One region of the Pantoea sp. B9002 genome, then DNA from elsewhere that is predicted to be linked to it. Evidence: predicted binding sites of a transcription regulator. Region 1 holds the regulator's gene; each other region holds the start of a gene.
The links. The regulator ArgR, encoded in region 1, controls arginine synthesis, uptake and breakdown. The targets are predictions, from matches to a motif close to ANTGAATAAAAATACANT.
Positions count from the first base shown of each region.

Region 1 (3,281 bases):
CAACAGCGATGAGGTGACCAACATTCTTAAGCAGGCGGCCGATCGCTGCACCTACGTGCTTGATATGCCAGCGCCGGATGTGTTCCTTGTCGATCTGCAGCAAGGTATTCAGCTGTTTGAACTGCGCGTGCATGCGGCGGAGATGGGACATCGCATGCCGCTGCGCCATGAACTGCATCAGCTGATTCTGCGCGGCTTTGAAGAGCACGGCATTGAGATGCCGTTCCCGCCGTTCCAGGTGCGCATGGAGACGTTAGGAAAGCAAAACCCCGCGACTAACGGTGCGCCCGCCAATAAAACCTTCAAATCTGGTGGATTATAGAAACAAAACGCCCGGCATCTGCCGGGCGTTTTTTATTGCCGCTCAGAGATCATCACTTCACAAACTCTTCACCCTGCGCGATATCTTTCTTCAGCGTTTCCAGCATGCCGTTCAACGCCTGCTGTTCGAAAGCACTCAGCGTGCCCAGCGGACGGCGTTCAACGATGCCATTTTTGCCCAGCAGCAGCGGCTGCGAGAAGAAGCGGGCATATTCGCCATCGCCTTCTACATACGCGCACTCCACCACGTTGGCATCGCCTTGCAGGGCACGAATTAATGAAAGGCCAAAACGGGCCGCCGCTTGTCCCATCGACAGCGTCGCCGATCCGCCACCGGCTTTGGCTTCCACCACTTCGGTGCCCGCGTTCTGAATACGTTTGGTGAGATCCGCCACTTCCTGATCGCTGAAGCTTACGCCTTTCACCTGCGACAGCAGCGGCAGAATCGTTACGCCTGAATGCCCGCCCACCACCGGCACTTCAATCTCGTTAGGCTGCTTGCCTTTCAGCGCCGCGACAAAGGTATTGGCACGGATGATATCGAGGGTGGAAACGCCAAACAGGCGATTCTTGTCATATACGCCGGCTTTCTTCAGCACTTCGGCCGCAATCGCCACCGTGGTGTTTACCGGATTGGTGATGACGCCAATCAGCGCTTTCGGCGCGGTGCTGGCAACCTGTTCGATCAGGTTACGCACAATACCGGCGTTGACGTTAAACAGGTCGGCGCGATCCATGCCCGGCTTACGTGCCACACCCGCGGAGATCAGCACCACATCAGCACCATGCAGCGCAGGCGTAGCATCTTCACCGCTAAAACCTTCCACAGTGACTGCCGTTGGGATATGACTGAGATCAACCGCCACACCGGGCGTTACCGGGGCGATATCGTAAAGTGAGAGAGCTGAGCCTGCGGGTAATTGCGTTTTGAGCAGCAGTGCGAGCGCCTGGCCAATACCACCAGCGGCACCGAGAACGGCAACTTTCATCCTGAACTCCTTATTAAGGTGGGGCAGAGATATGCCGAAAATCCATCAGGTTACGAGTTTAATCAACTTCTCAGGCGATAGCGACTAAACCTGTCGCGCACTAAACACTACGCCGCAATCGGCTCCCGAGACATCTCCACTTCAGAAGTCGCCTGAATGATTCATTCGCAGCCAGAAGACAATGGACGGCAATGATCATCGATATTGTTGTTACCACCTCAATAATATAACAACTTTGCAACCTTCGCTTTGCGCGTCCACCCGCGATTTTGGTGCAACCTCATATTCTGTTATGATGCCCGCCCCGCAGGTCATTACCGCGATTCTCTTATCAGACTTATTGCATAAAAATTCATCTAAATGCATAATAATTTATCTGCCGTGGGCCTGTTGCCCTCTGCAACCCTCTTTTAATTGGTAGCTTATGCGAAACCCATCGAAACAAGACGACTTGATTAAGGCGTTTAAAGCCTTATTGAAGGAAGAGAAATTCAGCTCCCAGGGCGAAATCGTGCAGGCGCTGCAGGAAGACGGCTTCGAGAATATCAATCAGTCCAAAGTTTCTCGCATGCTGACCAAGTTCGGCGCGGTGCGCACGCGCAACGCCAAGATGGAGATGGTTTATTGCCTGCCTGCTGAACTCGGCGTACCCACTACCACCAGCCCGCTGAAGAATCTGGTGCTGGATATTGATTACAACGATGCGTTAGTGGTGATTCACACCAGTCCGGGCGCGGCGCAGCTGATTGCGCGCCTGCTGGATTCGCTGGGCAAAGCGGAAGGCATTCTCGGCACCATCGCCGGCGATGACACCATCTTTATTACCCCGGCGCGCACCTTCTCTGTAAAACAGCTGTACGACGCGATTCTGGTTTTATTCGAACAAGAGCTATAAAACCCTGCTGAATACCGGCAGTTCCTCTGCCGGTTATCTTGCCCTTCCCGCTTCATTCGTAACCATTCTGTTACAAATCCCTTTGTAAATAATAAGTTATCCATATGCCCAGCGGTTCTTTTCAGCCGTGATGATTGGTACGACCTTTGCGCCTGCTTAATCTTATGCGCTATTTTACGCTGCTTTACACATCCTGCTCAGTGTCTTGCCCTTCGCTCCGTGTATCAGCCAGCGAGATCAACCACGATCTTTCGCACTAAAAGATAATTTGATGTAGATCATTGTTTTTACGGTGAAATAACCACCTATGGTTAAGATCCAGGCGTTTTTTATAACTTCAGGTTCTAAAAAAGTGCCATAAGGATAAAGAATTACAACCAAACATTATTAGCTGGATATTAATTTCATGGGTGATTAGATCTATACTTAGTTTCGTGATGCAAATCACACGAAAGAAAAAGATAAAAATAGACGACGAGGAAAAATATCATGAACGTTAAAACTACTATCGCAACTTTGAGTGTTCTCTCTGCTCTGTCATTTGGTGCTTTTGCAGCAGATTCTATTAATGCCGAACAGGCAGCGAATCTGCAACCCGCAGGCACCATCAGCGTCAGCGGCGTGGGCGGTTCCCCTATGGATATCCGTCAGCAGTTAAATGATAAAGCCGATCAGCAAGGTGCGAAAGCTTACCGCGTGATCGAAGCGAATACCGGTGACAACTACCACGCAACCGCTGAGCTGTATAAATAAGTTTCTGACTTAAGACGCAATGTGAACGGCGACCCGTTTGAGACGCTCTTGCCTCTCAGGTTGCCGCCCCCCATTTCAGGAGAGTGAATCATGAAAACCAAATTAGCTATCGCAGTACTGGGCCTTGCTTCAGTTCTTTCTTTTGGCGCGAGCGCCGCCAGCCTGGTTTCCAACCAACAAGCTGAACAGCTGCAATCTCTGAACCAAACCATCAGCGTGAGCGGTGTTGACGGCGACCAAACCAACGTTCGTCAGGAACTGTCACAGAAAGCCGATGCGCAGGGTGCCAGCCATTACCGCATCATCGAAAGCAACCGTGGCGA
Region 1 is NZ_JACAPA010000006.1:117,185-120,465, forward strand. It holds gene mscM (miniconductance mechanosensitive channel MscM) at 1-322, shown strand, start outside; gene mdh (malate dehydrogenase) at 375-1,310, opposite strand; gene argR (transcriptional regulator ArgR) at 1,735-2,205, shown strand; gene yhcN (peroxide/acid stress response protein YhcN) at 2,695-2,958, shown strand; gene HX773_RS04380 (YdgH/BhsA/McbA-like domain containing protein) at 3,049-3,281, shown strand, end outside.

Region 2 (3,281 bases), on a different contig from region 1:
AAACAGCTGTTCACTTCGCCCAGCATATGGATCAGCGTGCGGCGGGTAATTTCGGTGGGGTGCGCAGTCAGCACCAGCTCCAGCGACAGCTCTTCAATCGACTGGCGGATCGCCGCTTCGCTGATATCGCCTTGCTGTTTCAGACGCTCGAAAGTCTTTTTCAGCAGCTCAGGATGGTTAGCGCCATCGCCGCTACGCGAAATGGTTTGATACTGTTCTGCCACGTTGGTGAGATTAAGGAACTGGCTAAACGCACGCGCCACCGGCAGCAGCTCGTCATTCGACAGATTTTGCAGCGTGGTCAGCAGTTCCTGACGATGAGTGTCATTTCCCGCACGGGATGACTTAGAGAGTTTACGGATGGTCTCCACCTGGTCGAGGATGTTCTCTCCTAGTGCATCCTTAATCGTATCCCCGAGCAGTTTGCCGAGCATACTGACATTACTTCGCATTGCGGAATATTGTTCGTTCATTGGACCCTGACACCCTTATCGTCTTTTTAATACTCTTACGCCCAACGGGCATAACATCGTCTTTTATCTAGCCACGTATCTTCCTGCACGTCAATTGCCTTAAATCTGCGTAAATGTGCTGCTAAATGGCGGAAATTCAAAGAATTTGCTTGCAACGAAGCGAGATAAGTTATTCTTATTATCAAATCCCGAACAATGACGGGGCAATTTGCTGATTTAACAGTGAAATGCCCCATCTGTTGTTCATCAATGACAAAAATGCTGTACGACCTGAGTGATAAGCGCATGAGTCGGCTTGATAAATGCGGTATCAATAAACTCATCAGGTTGGTGGGCTTGATTGATAGATCCCGGGCCTAAAACCAGCGTTGGGCACAACTGCTGGATAAAAGGCGCTTCAGTGCAATAGTTCACCACTTCGGTTGGCACACCCAGCAGCTTCTCCACTACTTGCACCAGCTCATGATCGGCCGGGCATTCGTAGCCTGGAATCGGCGGATGCAGCTCGCCCACGGTGAGACGTCCCGGCCAGCGCGCACTCACCGGCGCCAGCGCGTCATTCAGTAGGCCATCCAAATCGCTCAGGGTTAAGCCCGGCAGCGGACGAATATCCATGTGCAATTCACAGCAGGCGCAGATGCGGTTGGCGGCGTCGCCACCATGAATATGACCAAAGTTCATGGTGGGATAAGGAATGGCAAAACCATCGTGGTTGTAACGCTCTTTCAGCGTGTTACGCAGCTGCATCAGCTGGGTGATGGATTCATGCATCAGCTCAATAGCGTTGACGCCGCGCGACGGATCGCTGGAGTGGCCCGATTGCCCCTGAATACGAATCACATTCGACAGATGACCTTTATGCGCGCGCACCGGCTTAAGCGAGGTGGGCTCGCCGATGATGGCGCAATCCGGACGCAATTGGGTGGATTCAGAGAAATACTTCGCGCCCGCCATGGTGGTCTCTTCGTCGGCGGTGGCGAGGACGTAGAGCGGCTTGCTGAGTTTGGTCACGTCAACGTCACGCAGCGCATCCAGAATAAAGGCGAAGAAACCTTTCATATCGGCGGTGCCGAGGCCGTACAGCTTGTTGTCGTGTTCGGTCAGCGTGAAAGGATCGCGCGTCCAGCGGCCATCATCGTAAGGCACGGTGTCGGTATGACCCGCCAATAACAAGCCGCCTGCGCCCAATCCGCTGCGCGCCAGCATGTTGAATTTATGCCGCGTGCCAGGCACCGGCTGCACTTCAACACTGAAGCCAATATCGCGGAACCAGCCGGCCAGCAAATTGATTAAAGTTTCATTACTCTGATCCAGTGCGCTGTCGGTTGCGCTGATTGATGGCGTGGCAATCAACTGGCGGTAGAGTTCGATAAAAGGTGGTAATTTTGTCTTCACTGTTGACGGTCCTTGGGTTAGGATGTATCAATATTCATGCATTAATAGTGAATAAAAATACAATAACGTCGCTTGCATGTGAAGCATCAAATCTTCTGCAAACGGCATTCTGGGCAACGGGGCAAGGCCGCGACCCGATACGTGTGACTGTAATAAGGTATACAGCCTGATGTTGAATACGCTGATCGTTGGTGCCAGTGGTTACGCTGGCGTAGAGCTTGCCACCTACCTGAATCGCCATCCGCATATGAACATAACCGCTTTGGCGGTTTCAGCGCAAAGCCCGGATGCTGGAAAGTTATTGTCGGATTTGCATCCGCAGCTCAAAGGCATTGTCGATTTGCCGCTGCAGCCGCTGAGCGACGCCGCTGAATGGGCCGACAAAGTGGATGTGGTGTTCCTCGCCACCGCCCACGAAGTCAGCCACGATCTGGCACCCGAATTCCTCAAAGCAGGTTGCGTGGTGTTTGATCTTTCCGGCGCGTTCCGCGTAAACAACGACGCTTTCTATACGCAATATTACGGTTTCAGCCATCAGCATCAGGATTGGCTGGACAAGGCGGTTTACGGCCTGGCCGAATGGCAGCACGACAAAATCAAAGACGCGGAGCTGGTTGCGGTGCCGGGTTGCTACCCAACCGCAGCCCAGCTTTCGCTGAAACCGCTGATCGCAGCGGGCCTGCTTAACGATGCACAGTGGCCAGTGATCAACGCCACCAGCGGCGTGAGCGGCGCAGGGCGCAAAGCCAACGTTGGCACCAGCTTCTGTGAAGTGAGCTTGCAGCCATACGGCCTGTTTAATCATCGTCATCACCCGGAAATTGTGGCGCATCTCGGTACGCCGGTGATCTTCACGCCACATCTGGGCAGCTTCCCGCGCGGGATTTTGTCGACCACCACTTGCCGCCTGAAAGCGGGCGTGACCCAGCAGGATGTGGCCGATGCTTTCCATAACGCCTACCACGACAAACCGCTGGTGCGCGTGTATGACAAAGGCGTACCGGCGCTGAAAGCGGTGGTCGGTTTGCCGTTCTGCGACATCGGCTTCGCCATGCAGGGCGAGCACCTGATTGTTGTGGCTGCCGAAGATAACCTGCTGAAAGGTGCCTCATCGCAGGCGGTTCAGTGTTTGAACATTCGTTTCGGCTTCCCCGAAACGCTGTCTCTGATTTAACGAACGGATAACGCAATGAATCCATTGATCATTAAACTGGGTGGCGTGCTGCTGGATAGCGAAGAAGCGCTGGCCCGTCTGTTTGATGCCCTGCTGGCATATCGCAATGAACATCAGCGTCCGCTGATCATTGTGCACGGCGGCGGTTGCGTGGTGGACGAGCTGATGAAGAAGCTCGCGCTGCCGGTGAAAAAGAAGAACGGTTTGCGCGTGACGCCAGCCGATCAGATTGACATTAT
Region 2 is NZ_JACAPA010000029.1:12,297-15,577, reverse strand. It holds gene ppc (phosphoenolpyruvate carboxylase) at 1-473, opposite strand, end outside; gene argE (acetylornithine deacetylase) at 720-1,868, opposite strand; gene argC (N-acetyl-gamma-glutamyl-phosphate reductase) at 2,038-3,042, shown strand; gene argB (acetylglutamate kinase) at 3,058-3,281, shown strand, end outside.
Region 2: the regulator ArgR is predicted to act here: its motif matches at 1,915-1,932, upstream of argC (N-acetyl-gamma-glutamyl-phosphate reductase).

Region 3 (3,281 bases), on a different contig from region 1:
GCGTGCGCGTTGAAGCTTCAAAGAAGCAGCTGGCGATCACGTTGTGTTTCAGCAGCTCCGGCTGGGGATTGGCTTTCAGCTGGGCAGCGGTATGCAGCACCAGCTCCAGCTCGTCGCGGTTGAGATCGTTGATGGAAATAATGTGCTTGCGATATAGCGGGTTGGCCATAGCGTTCTCCTCTGCGCTGCCGGATTGCGGACAAAAAAAAGCCCCTGCTTAAGGGGCTTTTTTTACGATCGATTGATGACGGAAAGAAACAGATGCGCCGCCCGCTTTCAGGCGTCGTTGAGCGTCAAATTGTGCGCTGCGCTGTTGCATGTTTCCTCCGGCAAATTGGGCCGCATTATACGCATTCACTGATTTGCATCAAGCGGAAATCACGCACGAGGTAAACGTTTGCTTCCGCTGATCTCAGGGTTTACCCAAGGTCGCCACCATCACCGCTTTGATGGTGTGCATGCGGTTTTCAGCTTGATCAAACACAATACTGTGCGCCGATTCAAACACCTCATGACTCACTTCCATGCCATCGTGCAAACCATGTTGTTCTGCCATCTGGCGGCCCAGGGTGGTTTGGTCATCGTGGAAGGCGGGCAAGCAGTGCAGGAACTTCACCTGCGGATTGCCGGTTAACGCCAGCATCGCGCTGTTCACCTGATACGGACGCAGCAGGGCGATACGCTCTTCCCACACTGATTTGGCTTCGCCCATCGAGACCCACACATCAGTGTAGATGAAGTCGGCACCTTGCACGCCTTCGGCAATATCTTCTGTCAGGGTGATTTTGCCGCCGGTTTGCTGTGCGGCCACGCGGCACTGCTCCACCAACTCCTCTTCCGGCCAGCAGCCTTTTGGTGCTACCAAACGCAGATCCAAACCGACCAGCGCCGCCGCTTCCAGCATGCTGTTACCCATGTTGTTGCGCGCATCGCCGACGTAAACCAGTGTCATTTCATGTAGCGATTTGCCGGGCAGATGCTCCTGCATGGTCAGCAAGTCGGCCAGCAATTGCGTAGGGTGAAATTCGGTGGTGAGGCCGTTCCACACCGGCACGCCGGCGAATTCAGCCAAGGTTTCCACCAATTCCTGACCGTAACCGCGATATTGAATGCCGTCATACATGCGTCCCAGCACGCGCGCGGTGTCTTTCATCGACTCTTTATGGCCGATTTGGCTGCCGCTTGGGCCGAGATAGGTGACGTTAGCGCCCTGATCGTAAGCGGCAACTTCGAAAGAGCATCGGGTACGAGTCGAGTCTTTTTCGAAGATGAGCGCGATGTTTTTGCCTTTCAGGAACTGCGTTTCGCTGGCATTTTTCTTTGCGTGTTTTAATTCACCTGCCAGACTCAGCAGAGAATCGATCTCATTGGGGGTGAAATCCAGTAATCTCAGGAAATGTCTTTGATACAGCTGACTCATACAGCGCTCCAGATGCCCACATTAAAATGAATTTAAATTCAATCTAACCGTATGAATATGCATTTTCAACCCCGGCGTTAAGAAACTTGTTGTTTTGTGTAGTGGCGCGCGAGGCAGTGTGGGAAAATAATTGAATTCAGCCGAATATTTGAGGACACACCCATGGCATATGAAGCATTGCTGGAAGAACAGCGCGAAGAGACGCGACTGATCATTGAAGAGTTGCTGGAAGACGGCAGCGATCCAGATGCGCTTTACACTATTGAGCATCATCTCTCCTGCAACAACTTCGACTCGCTGGAGAAGGTCGCGGTTGATGCCTTCAAGCTGGGCTACGAAGTGAGCGAGCCAGAAGAGCTGGAGCTGGAAGACGGCACCACCGTAATGTGTGTGGATATTCTGAGCGAAGGCGCTTTGAAGCCAGAGCTGATTGATGCGCAGGTTGAGCAGCTGGTGAATCTGGCGGGCAGCTACAACGTCGATTACGACGGTTGGGGCACCTACTTTGAAGATCCTGATGCCGAAGATGAAGACGACGATGGCGAGTTCATCGACGACGAAGAAGACAACGGTGTGCGTCACTAAGCATGACTGGGCGGCGCTCGCCGCCCTGAAACGTTTCCCCGTAAGACAAAAGACTGCCAATGAATTACGCTCCGCTATTAGAACCAATCTATCAATTCCTGCATTGCCGCACGCCACACGCGTGGATTGATGAAGCGCGCAAGCCGGAAAATCTGACGTTGCTGCTCACCGATCATATGGTTTGCGAATTGAAGGCCGCGCAAACCGCGGTGTTTATCATCCGTAAATACGTGGCGGATAAGCCGAGTGGTGATGCCATTCTGGCGTGGCTCAAGCCGTATGAAGATTTTATCTACCGCGACGAGCAGGACAGTAACTTCATCAATGCCCACAAGAATCTGACTAAAAGCATCATCGTGCGCAACGAGCTGCCATGGGCCGACGATTTGGTGGAGATGATGGTGCTGCTGGTGAAAGAGGAGCTGCATCACTTCTACCAGGTGTGGGAAATCATGCAGTCGCGCGGTTTGCCGTATCGCAAAATCACCGCCAGCCGCTATGCCAAAGGTTTGATTCGCGAAATTCGCACATACGAGCCGGAAGCGCTGGTGGATAAGCTGATTTGCGGAGCGTACATCGAAGCGCGTTCCTGCGAGCGTTTCGCCAGCCTGGCGCCGTATCTGGATGAGCAGCTGGAGAAGTTCTATATTTCGCTGCTGCGCTCGGAAGCACGTCACTATCAGGATTACCTGAAGCTGGCGCAGCAGATTTCGCCGAAGGAGATTGCGCCGCGCGTGCAGGTGTTTGGCGAGGCAGAAGCGCGCTTAATCAGCGAGCCGGATGGCGAGTTACGCTTTCATAGCGGGGTGCCGGCGGTTTAGGTTTGTGCCCGCTGTCCCCCTCCTCGGTCCTCCCCCATAAATGGGGGAGGAAGATGCTGCCACATGCCAGTGATGAAGCTGCATGTGGCAGCATCTCCTTCCCCCGCATGCGGGGGAAGGCCGGGATGGGGGACAGCGAGCACATCACAGCCAGCACAGCACATCACAGCACCTTCAGCATCCGCACTTCACAATCCACATGCCCGGTACAACCCATCGCGCTATCAATCAGCTCGAACCCCAACGACTCATACAACTTAATCGCACGCGTCAAACTGCCGGTGGTTTCCAGATAGCAGCGCTGAAAACCCTGCTGACGGGCGAATTCCATGGCGCGCAGCGCCAGATCGCGCGCCAGACCTAAGCCGCGCACCTGCGGCAGGAAATACATTTTCTGCAGCTCGCAGATATCCGGCGCGCTGCAGGCCAGCGGTGCAACGCCGCCGCCGCCCACC
Region 3 is NZ_JACAPA010000002.1:274,140-277,420, forward strand. It holds gene pyrB (aspartate carbamoyltransferase) at 1-169, opposite strand, end outside; gene argF (ornithine carbamoyltransferase) at 413-1,420, opposite strand; gene rraB (ribonuclease E inhibitor RraB) at 1,583-2,005, shown strand; gene HX773_RS01975 (tRNA-(ms[2]io[6]A)-hydroxylase) at 2,065-2,826, shown strand; gene HX773_RS01980 (GNAT family N-acetyltransferase) at 2,990-3,281, opposite strand, start outside.
Region 3: the regulator ArgR is predicted to act here: its motif matches at 1,446-1,463, upstream of argF (ornithine carbamoyltransferase).